Regions from separate parts of the Pectinatus frisingensis genome, predicted to be linked through region 1. Evidence: riboswitches for the same ligand, from Rfam matches in the RefSeq annotation. Region 1 holds a riboswitch; each other region holds the start of a gene.
What was found. A riboswitch is a leader RNA that binds a small molecule or an ion and turns the genes downstream of it on or off. The one in region 1 is predicted to bind cobalamin.

Region 1 (5,761 bases):
GCTATGCTGAATTCATGCCCGACTGACAGCATCTTCTGCCAATTGTCACCCAGCATTTTTCCAATATAGACGATTAGGATGGTCCACGGTAAAGAACCAGCAAAAGTAAAAATAATGAATTTTTTTATATTTACACCGGCAAAACCGGCGGGCAGTGAAATAAAAGTACGTACTACAGGAAACATCCTGCTGAAGAAAACAGCTTTGACTCCGTACTTATCGAACCAATTTTGGGCGATATCAATATGACGCTTTTTCATGAAAAAATATTTACCATATTTATTGATAAAGGGGCGTCCACCTAAAAACCCAATATAATATGTCAGTATAGAACCGGTCATGCCGCCGATTATACCTGCGATGACAGCTTCGCTGAAATCCATTTTACCTATAGATATCAGGTAGCCGGCAAAACCTAAAATCAATTCGCTGGGAATAGGAATACAGGCATTTTCTAACGCCATGAGCAAAGCTATTGCAATATATCCCCAAGTGGAAATAAATTCTAAAAACAAGGCAGAGTATTGTTCCATTTTAACAGTTCCTTTTAGTTTAAGTTATGGGATTTTGTTTAAACAATAAGATTACAGACACTGCTGAATATTAGTAAAAAATAAAAATCACTTCACAAATAGAATTCAATTAATTTTAAATCTATATTAGCAATTATACAATATTTTGTGCTTTACCTCTAGCGGTGGATTTAAAATATAGAAAAAGTAGCAGCTAAGATGCATTTAAATTTTATAATAACCGTAAGTGTAAATATTAACAGCCACTGCGTCCGTGGTATAATATTTAGTAAATATTTTACAAATAGGAGGATTGGTTATGCATTTGAAAAAAATGGCAGTAGTCGCAGTCGTTTGCCTTACGATATTAACAGCAACGGTAGGGACTACACAGGCATTTAATTTTGGCAGTATATTGGGTGATGCGCTTAAAGTTGGCGGTATATCCATATTGGTAGACAAGTTTTCTATACCATTGAATTCAGCAATAAATAATTTGCTCGGACAACATGGAATGGGACCTCGTATGCTACAAAAGTAGTGCCGATAATTTCAATAGGTAACGGTTCTTATGTGGGAGCTGCGCAAGTTACCGGACCGCAGGAGGCAATCGATAGGACCCAGGCGGTATTGCTGATTGAGGGCAGTTTTAGTGACGAACGATTTAGACTAAAAGGACTTATTCCCGTAAATGCAAAAAGTATCAGCAATGTTTCCCGTGTACAGGGAGTTGGAGTTTCAGCGCAGATTGATGTGAAGATATAATAGCAAAAATATCTGATATAATTATTGACAATAGACGTGATTAATTGTATTATAAGTAACGATAAAATTAATATCAGTGAAACAGGTGTCCATACGGACTTAATGGAGAAGTTGGTTTAAGCCAACGCGGTCCCGCCACTGTAATGAGGAGCAATTCTGTAATATGTCACTGTGACAGTTTAAGCTGCATGGGAAGGCACAGAAACGTGATGATTCAAAGCCAGGAGAACTGCCTGTTTGTCGATCACCGTAACACAGTAATGATTTATATCCATAAGGCAGACTTATTGTTTGCACTTAGGATAAGCTGCCTATATGGTTTTACTGTGTTTTTACCCACGAGCGATGGGAAGGTGGTATTTTCGGACATACTCGATACGATCTTGTCTGATGATACCCTTCATTGCATCTTGGTGAAGGGTTTTATTTTGCAAAATTATATTTTGCCCGGATAGATGACAAACACTGAATAGGTTTATTGTAATTAACAAAAATTTAGGAGGGCTTTGTCAAATGAAAATCAGTTGGAAAAAAATGTTGGTCGCTTCAATGGCATGTGCGACATTAACAGGTTTTATGACTACTTCTTATGCCAGTTATAAATTAAATCCTGAGGTTACGGATGCGACACCGGCATTGAAACAGGCAGCTGAAATTGGGCTTCGTACTTATAATAATCCACAGATGGCCAATGTACAGAATAAAGATGCAATTTTAGTTATGAGTTTTGGTACTACTTTTAAGGATTCACGTGAAAAAACTATAGAAAAAACTGTCCAGGAAATCCAGGCAGCGCATCCTGACACGAAAGTTATTCTGTCATTTACATCGCATATTATCATTGATAGAATAAAAGCTAAGGAAGGCATCACAATTCCTACGCCGGAAGATGCCCTAAAGGATTTGAAAGCACAAGGGTATACTCGTGTGGCTATCGCATCACTTGATGTTATTCCGGGGATGGAATATGCTTATGATTCGGCAGTATTTGATTTGTATAAAAAAGATTTCAAAAAAATGACGCTCGGCACATCGGCTATGTATTGGATGGGACAGGAAAATCAGCGCGATGATATCAATGAATTTTTAAAGGCCTTTTCTACGCAATTTCCTAAAGTAGGCAAGGATGAAGCTATATTGGTTATGGCTCATGGAACACCGGATCCAAGTAATGCCTATTATGCGGTAATACAAGATCGCATTGATTCACTGAAATTGAAAAATGTTTATCTTTATACAGTGGAAGGCTGGCCAAATCTTGAAACTATAATTCCTCAGCTGAAACAAAAGGGTATCAAAAAGGTAACATTGATGCCAATGATGATGGTAGCAGGGGATCATGCTAATAATGATATGGCTGGCGCAGAACCGCAGTCACATAAATCAATTCTTGAAAAAGCAGGTTTTAAAGTCGATACATATATCCATGGCCTTGGTGAAAATGCAGCTGTTCGTAATATCTTTGTGGAACGTGCCAACGAAGCATGGAATGCTTTGGAAGCAAAATAATTTACTATTTGCATATAATCTTATCCGGCAGGCTACTTGCCCGCTGGATAAGATTCTTTAATAACTGTTCAAAATAATCCACCGGCTCAGCCGGCGGAATCGAAGGTTTTGACTTTAGTCGAAAAAAAGTCCCTGTTATAATAAATGCAGGTCTAGCCAACCGCATAAAAATAACAGGGAGGACTTTATCATGAAAGATAAAGATATACAAAGTTTAGAACATACAAAGTGGAGATGTCAATATCATATAGTATTTTCACCAAAATATCGTCGAATGGAAATTTATGGAGAATTGAAAAAAGATATAGGATGGATATTAAGAAAACTGTGTGAGGATAAAGGTGTTGAAATTATAGAAGCAGAAGCTTGTCCAGATCATATACATTTATTGTTGAGTATTCCCCCAAAGTATAGTGTTTCAAGTTTTATGGGATATTTAAAGGGGAAAAGCAGTTTGATGATATTTGATAGGCACGCAAATTTAAAATATAAGTATGGAAGCAGAACCTTTTGGTCAAGAGGATATTTTGTAGATACAGTAGGAAGAAATAAGAAGCAGATAGAGAATTACATTAGAAATCAGTTACAACAAGATCAAATAACAGATCAGATAAGTTTAAGGGAATTTGTAGACCCGTTTACGGGTAGCAAGAAGTAAAAGGCAAAAAAAAACCCCTTTAGGGGTCGCTCGAAAAAGAAAAACGTTGGTTAGACCTTTCGGACGCCCCTTGAGGGGCTTATGTTAGTAATATGCCCTTCCAGGGCTAGAACAAGCCTCCAGTTTACTGGAGGTCATGACTTTATCAATAATTTATTCAATACCATGCTGACAATATGCGGGAAAACTATCAAAATTTTGCTTTTAGTGGTAAAGGTATTGTATAATCTAAAATTGTATGTGAAAAATTAATTGATTTTGAGGAGAATATTTAATGACTGGTATTTTTTATGGCATAGGCGTTGGTCCGGGTGACCCTGAATTATTGACGATGAAGGCAATTAAGACATTGGAAAAAGTAGATGTGATTATTGCCCCTAAAACAGAAAAAAAAGATGGTAGTGTTGCCTTGTCCATAGCTAAACCGTATTTAAAATCAACTGTCAATATTGTATATCAGGTTTTCCCAATGATAGCACATTTTGAAGAATCACCGCAGAGTTGGCAAAAAAATAAGGAAGAAATTTTAGCTTTATTAAACCAAGGTAAGAATGTAGCATTTTTGACATTGGGGGATCCGATGTTTTACAGCACATATATTTATGTGTACCGACTGTTGAAAACGGAGCAAATAGTGATTGAAACGATTCCCGGCGTACCGGCTTTTTGTGCGATAGCCGGCAGGCTGGAATATCCATTGGTAGAAGGAAATGATATAATAAGTATCATTCCGGCTACGGCAAAGCCAGAAAAAATTGCAAAAACGCTGGCCGCGTCAGATAATGTTGTAATTATGAAAGTTTATAAAAATTTTGATCAAATAGTATCAATTTTGAAAGATAATGGATTGGTAGATAATGCTGTTATGGTAAGTCGCTGCGGATTACCGGATGAAGCATGTATAGATGATATTGAACAAGTGAAGAAGGTTCCCAATTATTTATCAACAATTTTGACACGCCGAAATAAATAGGGAGTTTTTTATATGATAAAAAGAAATTTTTGTTTTTATCTGTTGTTTTGTTTGTTGTTGGCGGCTGCATTTACCGGATGCGGTGGACAGTCAGCAGATCAAAAGACGACGTCCTATTTGACAATCAATGACGACGCCGGCAGGACAGTTACACTCGCTAATAAGCCGGAACGTATTGTAGCATTATCGACTTCTTTTCTGGAACCGCTGCATGATGTAGATGCCGCTGTGGTAGGCTGTCCGGATTCGAAAATGGGGATACCTGATTATTATAAGGATATAGATAAGGTCGGTGCTGTTTACAATATCAATATAGAAAAAGTGGTCGCATTGAAACCGGATTTAGTAATAGCAATGAAAGGGATGAATGACAAATTTGTTCCTATGCTTGAAAGTAATAATATTCCGGTTATTGTGCTTGATATGAAAAGCTATGATCAGGTTAAACACTGTTTGGAGCTTTTTTCTCAGATAACGGGTGAACAAGAAAAAGGTACGACGCTTATTAATGAAATGGATAAAAAAATCGCTGCCGTGAAGGATAAACTACCGAAAGAAACCAGGCGTGTGGCAATATTGCATAGTACAGCTCAGGATGTAACTGTGCAGCTAGATGACTCCATAGCGGGATCGGTGGCTAAAATGCTTGGTTTTGTTAATGTAGCGGCTGATGCCAAGCCACTGGAAAATAATCCGGATTCAGCGCCGTATAGTTTAGAAGTATTGGTTAAATCAGATCCAGATGCTATATTTGTCACCAGCATGGGGGATATGTCAACAATAAAAAAATCTATGCAGGATAATGTTGAAAATAATTCAGCATGGCAGACATTAAGGGCCGTAAGGGAAAACCATGTATATTTTCTGCCGCAGAAATTATTTTTATTAAATCCCGGGATCCATTATCCACAAGCAGTGGAAGTAATGGCAAAGGAACTTTATCCTAATCTGTTTTCTAAAGCGGATCAATAAATATCTGGGAAAACGCGGGGTTGTCGCACCTGACAATTTTCATTCATAAATATATATCACTCTTTTTGTCCGTCTTTAGAGGGACAGGGGCATGCAGCAGTGGCGGGGTGCATATTTGTGAAGTTAATGCTGTTCATGCGACAGCCCCAAATTTTATATAATATAAGGTGCAATATGGAAAACACACATAATAATAAATGGCGGATGGTTATTTTGCTGGGATTATTATTTCTGCTCATTGCAAGTTTTGGGATAAGTCTGTCGCAAGGGGCAGTACATATAACACCAAAAGAAATATGGCAGATTTTTTCTGGCGGGACCGGGGCAAATAGTCAGATCATGTTAAATATAAGGTTACCACGGACGATATTA
Region 2 (5,761 bases), 630 kb from region 1:
GAAGTTTATTTAGCTGGTCCGCAGGTAGCTGCCGCTAGTGCTGTTCTTGGTAAAATAGCGCAGCCAAGCGATTTAAAATAATAACCGATAAAAATGAAAGGCATGATATTATGGCATTAGAAGGAAAAGTATGGCGTTATGGAGATAATATAGATACTGATGTTATTATTCCGGCCCGCTATTTAATTTCATTTGATCCACAGGAATTAGCCACACATTGTATGGCAGATATAGATAAAAGTTTCGCTGAAAACGTAAAAAAAGGAGACATGATCGTTGGTGGTAAAAATTTTGGCTGCGGTTCATCGCGTGAACATGCTCCAATTGCCATCAAAGCCAGTGGTGTACCGGTAATCATAGCTGCCAGTTTTGCCCGCATATTTTACCGCAATGGTATAAACATCGGTTTACCGCTTTTAGAAATTGGTGACGATGTCAACAAAATCAAAAGCAATGATACATTACGTGTAGACACATCAACCGGTAAAATAGAAAATCTTACCAGCGGTGATGTTTTCCAAGCCCACCCGCTGCCAGGATTCGTCGAAGACATTGCCAGGGCCGGCGGCCTCATCAATTATATCAAGGAGAACAAATATAATGACTAAAAACATCGTCGTTATTCCCGGTGATGGAATAGGTAAAGAAATAACTACTGCCGCCGTAAATGTATTAAAAAAAATAGCCAGTAAATATAACTGGCTATTAAATTTTTCCTATTATGACGCCGGTGGAACAGCCTATGATAAATCTGGTGTACCGCTGCCTGATGAAACACTTGCCGCCGCTAAAGCTGCTGATGCAGTGCTTTTCGGTGCTGTTGGCGGTGACAAGTGGGACGATGTCGCCCCTGCCCTGCGCCCGGAAAAAGCTATCTTAGGTTTACGACAGGGATTAGGCTTATATGCCAATTTAAGACCGGTAAAAGCAATGGAAACTTTACTGGAATATTCTCCATTAAAACCCAGTATAATACGCGGCACTGATATTTTAATCGTGCGGGAGCTTATCGGTGGCATCTATTTTGGTGAAAGATGTGAATCCGAAGAATATAAAGGCACCACACGCGCCTGGGATCTGGAAAACTATAGTATTCCTGAAGTCGAAAGGATCGTTGCCTTAGCCTTGACTGCCGCCCGCAGTCGTAAAGGCAGGGTGACTTCCGTAGACAAGGCCAATGTACTGGCTACTTCGCGCTTATGGAGAAAAACAGCTGCTGAAACAGCCAAAAAATATTCTAATGTACAGCTCGACAATATGTATGTCGATAATTGCTCAATGCAGCTGGCAATAAATCCGACACGCTTTGATGTCATTGTCACCAGCAACCTCTTTGGCGATATATTGAGTGATGAGGCTGCCGTTCTGAGTGGCTCCATTGGTCTTATGCCGTCAGCAAGCATCGGCGAACGGACTAGTCTTTATGAACCGATTCATGGATCAGCTCCTGACATTGCAGGAAAAGGCATTGCCAATCCCCTTGGTACTATTCTATCGGCCGCGATGCTGCTGCGTCATTCCTTTTCAGCTGAGGCGGCAGCAGCAGATATAGAAATAGCAGTACAGAAAGCTTTAGCAGATGGCTATCGAACAGCCGATATATACAGTCCGGAATTTAAAAAAGCTGACACACTTCAAATGACACAGGCTGTCATTGATAATATAGGATAAAAATATATTCTCACAAAAATAGACTGCCCTCCATAAGTTAAATTTTAAAATCTAATTTATGGAGGGCAATTTTTAACTATATTTCAAAAGCAAATGTATATTTTTATTTTGAATTATTTTGCATCCGAAGCCAGACCAAAACGGGTTATCCCGGCGCCCTTAAGCTTGTCGAGCAATCCCATAAGCTGATCATAATTCATATCCTTATCCGCACGTATCACAACAGCGAAATTAGGATTTTGCTGCTTTGCCTTTTGTGCTTGTGCCAACAAATCTTTTTCGGTAATACGCTTATCCTCCAGATAAAGCGAACCATCTTTTTTTATTGTCACCAGATAATTCACTCGTGCCTGCATCTCAGCATTTTCGGTTTTGGGCATATTCACCGGCACTGTCTTGATATTCACCATATACAACGTACTAAGCATAAAAAATACCAATAAAAAAAACATTATATCGATCATCGGTATAATCATTACTTCCGGTTTAGAAAAAGAACGGCGATTACGCAGACGCATCGGAATCACCTCTGTTGCGATATGCTTCTACCAATGAGAAAGACTGCTCCATATCGGTTACGATATTATCCACACGCTGCGTAAAATATGCATGAATAATCAATGATACCACAGCCACGCATAACCCCATCGCTGTCGCGATTAAAGCTTCACCTACGCCGCCGGTTATCGCATGCGCCTGGCCTTCCTGAACATTAAAAATACTGAAAGCCGATATCATGCCACTGATAGTTCCCAAAAGTCCAAGCAGCGGCGCCATTGTTACTATTACATTAAGATAATAAAGACGCGATCGAAATTTAGCCAGGGAAATTCCTGATTGGATTTCAAAGAAAGCTGCAATATTAAAATTATTATCGGTTCTCGTCATTCCGGAATGCAAAAGCATTGCCAAATCACCCTTTGTTTGTGCAGCCAGTTTCTTAGCTTCCTCAATCTTATTATTAACCATCAGCCGATAAAAATTATCGGCAAATTTTCTTCCTGAGTCAGCCTTAGAAAAATAAAATACCCTTTCAATGGCAATTGAAATAACAAAAATCGAACATAAGAGCAGTATATACATGACGAATCCGCCCTTATGAAAATAACCGACACCCTGCATAATAAAATCCATAAATATCCCCCTCATAGTTGCCTTTTCAGATGCATTAATGCAAACGAAAAGTAATTGGCTGTGTATAATAGGATTGCACTGATTCGTTATAAGCATTAAGCCCGGGTGAAAAAGTAAATTGTCTGCCCGCTGCCAAAGCCGCCTGTTCAAATTCTCTTTGTCCTGACGACCCCACAATAGTTACACTAGCCACACTGCCATCTGTATTTACAACAAACTGCAATACAACATAGCCTTCTTCATCCGCTTCACGCATGTCTTCCGGATAATACGGTTTCGGTGTATACTGCGGCCTGGGCGGAACGGTGACTTTCAATCTGCTTTCATCATCTCCGGAACCACTGCCATTACCGCTGCCGGAACCATCACCGGAACCATTGCCAGTTCCATTACCAGAACCACTGCCAGAACCGGATCCGCTGCCAGTTCCAGTTCCATTGCCGGTTCCTGCCCCACTGCCAACAGCAATACCTGTTGAACTACTGGGGCCATTACCGGCGCCAATCGTACCTTCTGTATGTTTAAGCAGTTTTTCCTTTTGGAAATTATTATCAGTCTCCTCTTTTTTTACAGTTTTATCAATTTTGTCCGCATCATTATTTGACAAGACTATATCACTGCTGGAAAAAGAAGCTTCCCCGCCACCGCTGACACCACCGCCGCCGCTATTTCCACCGCCGGCTGCCCCATCACTATCATCAATAGTATAGATATCATCATCTGTGGCATAAACATGGTGCAAATTCGAAAAGAAACCTCCGAATGCTAATAGCATAAATAAAATAACATGTATTGTCAATGACCATAACAGGCCTGTTTTACGATATTTTGTTACCCGCATACAGATTCCCCCAACTGAAAAAAGCACACTCCCAAAGGAATATGCTTTTTAAAGGCAAAATCTATACTGAATTTATTGCTGCCCAAAAATAATCCCCTCCCTATCACTCGCAGGTTAGATGGTGATCTTCAAACAGGCAGTTCTTCTGGCTCTGGATCATTACCACGTTGCGCCTTCCCAGTTTCCCAGTGACTTTAATTACAACATGATTTCCCTTTACAGCGGCGTGACCGCAGCGGCGTATTACCGCACTTCTCTATTAAGCGTATCCGCACCTGTTCACTATATTTTATTATTAAATAATTATAGTTTATATACAAACCTATATTACATGATATAAAGCTTTGCTCTCCTTGTCAAGAGCGAAGCCTCATATCAAATATTGATATTGTAAATCATATTATTGATAGCAGCTATTGATTTTTACTTTATTATATTATAATATAAAAGTGTTTCAGAAAAATTTCATATTTCAGGAATGAGTGTCCTATGGGACTTAATAGAAAAACCGGTATGAAGCCGGTACGGTCACGCCGCTGTAACAGGGAGCAAAACCAAAAATGTCATTGGAGAAATCCGAGAAGGCTGGTCTAGCGATGAACTGAAGTCAGAAGAACTGCTTATTCAACAGTCACCATTAAAACCTGCGAGTGATAGGGAGGGGAATTAAGTGCAATCTTGTTGTACACTATTCACTGGCTTTTCAAGCCAGCTTTTGTTGTGTTTAAGGCTATTTTCTCACTGGGAATAGCCTTATTTTTTTGCAAATTTAAATTTTTTTATTGTAGGGGGAAAAAAATTGAAAAAAAGTTTTATATTTTTAACTACTGTTTGCGCTATAAACAGTTTTTATCCAAATGCTTATGCTGACACAGCTGCCGATAGCAGTGCTGATGACAACGCTGCTCCGGCAGTTACATTAGAAAACATGAGTGTAACTGCCTTGCGTTATCACAAGAAAAATATTGACATTCCCGCTGACACAGAAACTTTGACAGCTCAGCAACTGGCTAATACTGGTGCAAATAATTTGCAGGAAGCACTCAAATATACTGCAGGTATCGTTTACTTAGATTATGGACCCGGTGGCAACAGCATGGGTAACATGCGCTCAAAGATACTGATTCGCGGTTCAGAAGCATTGATACTGGTCAACGGTGCTCCACTCAATATAAGAGGCTCATATAATTTATCAGACATTCCTCTGGATGATGTGGATCGTGTAGAAATAGTACGCGGCGGTGGTTCTGTTTTATATGGCAGTGATGCAGTGGGCGGTGTCATAAATATTATTACCAAAAAACAGCGAAACAACTCTGTTAAAACCAGCTGGGGCAATATGGGCCAGCAAGAACACAGTATTAATATACAACAAGATAAATTAGGAATTGGGTACAATTATCAAAAATGGGGACATATAAACAATATTGCTTCTAACGACAAAGAATTTAATGGCTCAGAAAAAAATAATATGTCCTTAAATTACACCATTGATGATAACTGGTCACTATTTTACAACCACAACAATTCTCGTGTGGGATATTTCACTCCATTAGTAGGTAAAGGTGCAAAAAATCAAACCGATAATTATGATACAACCCGTGATTTTTTTCAAATAAATTATAAAAATAACGGCCTGTCAGGTAATTTTTATTACAACGGACGCCGTCATAATTCAAAATCATTTTACAATAAATCCGCCAAGGGTATAATCGGTTATGAAGCTGATGACAGCAAAGAATCCAATTATAATATGGGACTTGATGTAAATAAAAAATGGCAGTTCATAAATGACAATCTGTTGTTTGGTCTGAGTTACCAAAAAGAAAAATATAGTAAGACAGAGCATGATTTCTTTTCTGTACCCGGCAGCTCATCTCTTTCTCAAAATTACTATAATATTTCCCGGAACAATTATTCTGCCTACGGCCAATGGGAGCACAAACTGAGTAATAGTGATACTTTACTTTTAAGCGGCCGGGAATCATGGACTGCCGGTGGCCCTGATAAACAAAACTTTACAAATTTCAGCGGTCAAAGTCAATTCATCCATAAATTAAATTCTAATGAAAGTATATACATCAGCGCGGGGCAATCTTTTAAAATGCCAACTTT
Region 3 (5,761 bases), 940 kb from region 1:
GAATCATTTTAGGAGTGGCTCCTTCTATGGAAAATACACTTAAAAGATTACTGCCGCGTGTGGAAATATAAATAAATCTTCCGTCACCGGACAACCGTAAGGCTGCCGAAGCACTGCCCGTTGCTGATTGTTCCGGTAAAAATGACATTTTACTGATAAGCTCCCACGAATTATTTTGCACTAAATGATAATAGAATAACTCATTACTGAGCTCACTAACTAAATATAAGCGTTCATCTGTAGTAAATACGCCATGTCGCGGACCTGTGCCCGGTGAAAAGACTATCTTATCTGTCAAAAGAAAATTTTTCCCCATATCATAAATATTTATGCAGTCGAGTTTAAGACACGGAACAAAAATATTGCTCCGCCAGCACATTACCTGATGACATCCGGTTTCAGACCCATTCACCAATTTTTTTACTAACTGCAATTTTTGATTGGCAATTTTATAAATCATGACTACGCCATCATGATAGTTAGCAGTATATACAAATTTATCACGACAGCCAATAAAACAGGCTGAAGCTCTCTCCATAAAAGCTTCTGATAGTACTGTTCCGTTTTTGTCTAATAACGCAATACCGGATTTCCCAGGAATCTCACGCGTTACAACCACAAATTCGTCCGTCAGGGCCACACACTTACCACCATTTGTTGTATAAAAAGATGTTGGCTTAGTGAGCTTCCCTGTAACATCGTCAAATTTAAAACGATAGACACCCTGACTACATTTTGAATCATACGTACCTACGTACCCAATATGTTTCATAATAAACTCATTCCCCTAAATAAATTTATAATTTGTCCCAAGATGATATCACATCATTATCTTATCAGCTTCACAAATAACACATAAAATTATACTTATCCCCATGTTTAAAGTATATTATATTTATCTCCCTTTTACAAATACAATATACTTCTATGCAGCAATATTTTCGTTGGCAAAAGACTCTATATTATGTACAATGTGTAAGATAAATTATGCCTTTGGAAATTTATCAGTCAATACCTTTCGATTGCATATTATTTTTAATAATTCAAACCATTATATCAAATTATTAAACTTATTTTATAATGACGTCAGCCCAAAATACTAACTTATTATAATCACTGCAGTTTAAAAACATCAGTAAAGTATATCTCCATCAAAAACATTTGTACCTATTTTAAATTTATCTGTATATTGCCACATATATCCCCGTACAGAATCGGTATTTCCCCATTCAGCATTCCACACGGTACATTGCAACACCTGCCAGTCAATATAGTTGCATAACCAAAAATGAGACGAATATATTCCGCTGTCCAAACCAATATCATTTATAAAGACCTGGCACATATTTGTAATTTTGTTTTTATTGAATGAAAAATTATGCTGTGCCTTCCAGCCGTCAGCATCTTCCATATCATAAAATACCGGCAATTCCAGCAATACTCCTGCATCATTTATTGCCCTTTTACAATTTTGTGCTTCCTGCGCCGACTGCTCTTTGTCCATGGCATAAGAATAATGGTATGCCCCCACCTGCAGCCCCGCAGCATGTGCCAATGCCACATTTTGTGCAAATAATGCATCTGATTCAAATTGCCCCATACTGCAGCGTATAATAGCGAATTCAATACCGGACAGCACTGCTGCCCGCCAATCGACCGTTCCATTATTCTCACTTACATCAATACCTTTTTTCATTAACAATTTCTTCCTTTATTCGATAAAACCGCCACTTCACCATCTATTTCTTCATTTTCTAATTCAATTGTCTCAATAACATGTTGCAAGCATCCGCTCATTAAACCGGGCTATACTTACGAAAAAAACCTTCATCCGCAAAATAGATGAAGGTCATAAAAACATATCTCATCACAGCAGCACAAAAATACTGCCGTTTCGAAATCCCCTCCCCATCGCTCGCAGGTCCATGAATGATTTCATTCATAATCGGTGATTGTCAAACAGGCAGTTCTTCTGGCTCGGAATCATCACTTATTGCACCTTCTCAGGACATATTCCCAATGGTATATTGCAATTTGCTCTTCCTCACAGCGGCGGGACCGCTCCGGCTTTATACCGGATTTTCTATTGAGTCCTTACGGACACCTGTCTCATCATATCAAATTGATCACAGTTGCATTTTTAACTGAATTTCTAAGGTATCGGTATCAGAGTACGGCTGATAAAAGCCAAATTTTCTCAATTGGACAACCAGTTACCAGCTATTAATCATCATGTGCTTAGTATATCATTACACCAAGTCGAGTGCAATACAATTCATTTATTTTTTCATAACTGTTTTATATGCTACTAATTTTCTTATTAATTAAATCAAAAATATTGCCGCACGAAGTCGATCACGTGCGGCAATCCCATCAATAAATAAAATTTTAATACTACAGAGTCCTGCCATATTCATCGACAGCTAATATTGCCGCTTTATATTTAGCCTGATCACTTTTGTAAGGAACACAATTCCACTCATTAATAAAAGGTGCCCTTTTCACAATACTATCAACTTCTGCTTCACTTGAAATTCCGATTTCCCGCAAAGTCACCGGTAATTCCAATTTTTTATTAAAAGCTGCGATCTTGTTGCGCCGCTCGATTTGCCCATCATATGTAAGCAACACTAAAACGCCATAGGAAACCACTGCGCCATGCCGGTACTGGTGAGCCTGCGGCAGAATTGTATAAGCATTGTAAAAGCAATGAGCCAGTGATGAGTTGTAATAATACTCAATCTTATTGTCAAAAGCCGAACTTGTCAAATTTGATGCTATCCCCGTACTGATAATAATATCCAGCACAACTTGTGTAAGTTCAAAGGAAGGCCGTTTTTCTTTTATTGCCTTTAAAGCATCTTCCCCAAAATCAAGCAGAGGTTCCGTACAAGCTGCCGCTGCTTTAAGCCCTATCAATGGAGTATGGAATAATTTTTTACCACGCGCAGCCAGCTCCACTTCACATTCCTTGGACAAAGCATCTCCGATACCAGCCCATAAAAGTTCTTCAGGTGAATCCGCTATAACCGCTGTATTTATGAATGTATGCAGTGGACATTTTTTTGTGAAATAGTAGCGTGATAACGCCCCGGCATCATCATATAAAACTGCTATAGCCGAAGTTGGTGCGCAGTTAGATGCTACCGTAGGAAATGAAAAATAAGCTTTGTCAAGTATATCTGCCGCCGTTTTAGCTGTATCTATTGCCCTGCCGCCGCCTATGCCAAATATTATGTCAGAACTTTTTACAGCTTCATTATCCAACATTTTTTTTACATTACTTTCACTTGAATCACCACCGTACCACACTGTCGCTAAATGATCCAAACCTGCCTTGCTCATAGCTTTAAGTATCGCCGGTTCAGCTTTTTCCAAAGCTGTTTTGCCACCTATCATAACAACTTTTTTACCAAAATATTTAGTCACGGGACCAATTTCATCATAACAATTTGTTCCTACACTGTACTGTGGCAAGTATATCGAATAATTTTCTCTCATATGCGGATAAACCACTGGAAGCGTTTATCTTTCATCTCCTTATTTCATTGCAAATAATTGTGCTAGTCAATAATTATAACATCTAAATGTAATATTGTAAACAGTAGAATAAGGGTTGCCGCATATCTGCCTGATTTTTATTAATCGATTTTTATCATACGGTATCCAATACCAATATGCGTCTGTATATACTGAGGAGCAGCTGCATCTTTTTCGATTTTCTTCCGCAATGTTGCCATGAATACCCGCAATGACGCAACATTGTTATCCCATGCATTTCCCCAAATCGAATTAGTTATATATGTATATGTCAATACTTTACCGACATTACCTGCCAGCAGACACAATAGTTTATATTCCATGGGTGTAAGATGCATTTCTATATTACTTACATAAACACAGCCTGCTGCATAATCTATTTTTAAATTACCATTTATAAATACTGGATTCTGGGCTTTCTCCGAGGCCATATAACTGGCCCGCCTGAGCGCAGCCCGTATTCTAGCCAGCAGTTCTTCTACTGAAAAAGGTTTAGTAATATAGTCATCTGCCCCATTATCCAATGCCTCAATTTTGTCTTTATCGTCACTACGGGCACTTACGACTATTATCGGCATTTTTGACCACGATCTTATTTTTTTTATTATTTCTATTCCATCTATATCTGGTAAACCCAGATCAAGCAGGACTATATCCGGTTTTTGTGATATCGCCTCAACTATCGATTGTCTGCCCGTCGAAGCTGTGTGAAACCGATAATTTTCCATTTTTAATGTGGTACCTATCAAATTACTTACAGCTGTATCATCTTCCACCACCAATAGTAATGGGCTATTCATTTATCGTTACCTCCTCCAATGGTAAAGTAAAAGTAAACACTGTCCCATGCGGATAATTATCTTTTACTTCAATACTGCCACCATGCACTTCAATTATATTCTTGCACAAAGCCAGTCCTATTCCCATCCCACGTCTGCTATCACCAAATTTATTATCGCCGCTATAAAACATATCAAACACTTTTTCCTGTACAGCTTTTGGCATACCTTCCCCATTATCTGCTATTGCTACGGCAATATGCCGCTGCTGTTCAAACACACTTATCTCTATGGTGGAATCACTTGGTGTATATTTTAATGCATTGTCAATAATATTAATCACAACCTGCATGATCAATCGAGCATCCATTTTAGAAAAATACAGCTTTTCCGGTTCAATATATTTTATAGTATGCTTTAATTTTTTTGCACTAATATGTGAAACAGCTTCAGTTATTACGTCATTGACTAATTCTATCTGACGATTCAGTTTCATATTGCCATTTTCGATACGTGTGATTGACAAAATATTTTCCACCAAATTTATCAGCCACTTCGCATCATCATAAATTGTGCTGTATATTTTTTGCCTTTTAGCTTCATCCAATTGTCTGCCATTATTAACTAAAAAATCAGCATTTCCGGAAATAGATGTCAGCGGTGTACGCAAATCGTGTGATATCGAACGAAGAAAACTATTGCGCAATTTTTCATTTTGCACTTGTACGGCAGCTTCACGGCGTTTCTTATTATACAATTCCTTTTCCATCGCCAGCGAACACTCACCCAGTATGGACAGTATTATGCTGCTTTCAAAGGATTCCAGCCGGCTATTTTCCAAAGCTATACCAATAACCCCATGCACACGATTTTCCGTGCGTATCGCCATGTACAGGCACTTGGCACTTCCCAATGTATCTGTCGTAGCTCCTGCATGCTTGTTATTTCTGAACACCCATTGGGCAACAGCAGCTTCATTGGGCGATTTATAAGCCTCACTTTCTGCCGCCGTTGCTGCAGTGATTATTGGCGGCAGCAGCTTATCTTCACTGCAACCATAGTAAATTACCGGACGTCCGCTGAGTTTTAATAACTGCTTAATAGTAATTGAAGCTATTTCATCGATATTGCGAGCCTTTTGCAGCAACTGATTAGTATCAAGCAGTATTTTTGTGCGATAAGCAGTCTGTACCGACTGTTCTGCCTGTTTTTTTATCTTGCTGGCTAAGCTGGCTGTTATAAAAGCCGCTATAAACATAATAAGAAAAGTCCCTGTATAACGATAATCAGAATAAGCGAACGTAAAACGCGGTGAAACGAACAAATAATCAAAGGTGATTACATTGAGCAACGATAAAACAATACTGTAAAACCGATCGGAAGTTATGACTCCGGTTACCAAAACACTTAATATATAAATAGTTGCAATATCGGCCTGTCCC

Region 2: another riboswitch for cobalamin. It lies ahead of F8M42_RS11600 (energy transducer TonB); the one in region 1 lies ahead of F8M42_RS01010 (sirohydrochlorin cobaltochelatase).
Region 3: another riboswitch for cobalamin. It lies ahead of F8M42_RS10075 (GH25 family lysozyme); the one in region 1 lies ahead of F8M42_RS01010 (sirohydrochlorin cobaltochelatase).

The regions. Positions count from the first base shown of each region.
Region 1 covers NZ_CP045424.1:215,489-221,249, forward strand. Annotated here, with positions in the region: gene F8M42_RS01000 (DedA family protein) at 1-533, opposite strand, end outside; gene F8M42_RS13550 (hypothetical protein) at 832-1,053, shown strand; gene F8M42_RS13555 (hypothetical protein) at 1,053-1,277, shown strand; cobalamin riboswitch at 1,344-1,528, shown strand; gene F8M42_RS01010 (sirohydrochlorin cobaltochelatase) at 1,791-2,786, shown strand; gene tnpA (IS200/IS605 family transposase) at 2,977-3,444, shown strand; gene cobI (precorrin-2 C(20)-methyltransferase) at 3,719-4,417, shown strand; gene F8M42_RS01025 (ABC transporter substrate-binding protein) at 4,430-5,389, shown strand; gene F8M42_RS01030 (FecCD family ABC transporter permease) at 5,564-5,761, shown strand, end outside.
Region 2 covers NZ_CP045424.1:2,469,898-2,475,658, forward strand. Annotated here, with positions in the region: gene leuC (3-isopropylmalate dehydratase large subunit) at 1-81, shown strand, start outside; gene F8M42_RS11580 (3-isopropylmalate dehydratase small subunit) at 111-608, shown strand; gene leuB (3-isopropylmalate dehydrogenase) at 601-1,671, shown strand; gene F8M42_RS11590 (ExbD/TolR family protein) at 1,785-2,189, opposite strand; gene F8M42_RS11595 (MotA/TolQ/ExbB proton channel family protein) at 2,176-2,805, opposite strand; gene F8M42_RS11600 (energy transducer TonB) at 2,840-3,646, opposite strand; cobalamin riboswitch at 3,765-3,940, opposite strand; cobalamin riboswitch at 4,110-4,284, shown strand; gene F8M42_RS11605 (TonB-dependent receptor plug domain-containing protein) at 4,446-5,761, shown strand, end outside.
Region 3 covers NZ_CP045424.1:2,153,296-2,159,056, forward strand. Annotated here, with positions in the region: gene F8M42_RS10070 (lactonase family protein) at 1-772, opposite strand, end outside; gene F8M42_RS10075 (GH25 family lysozyme) at 1,133-1,696, opposite strand; cobalamin riboswitch at 1,946-2,123, opposite strand; gene F8M42_RS10080 (iron-containing alcohol dehydrogenase family protein) at 2,395-3,501, opposite strand; gene F8M42_RS10085 (response regulator) at 3,642-4,340, opposite strand; gene F8M42_RS10090 (sensor histidine kinase) at 4,333-5,761, opposite strand, start outside.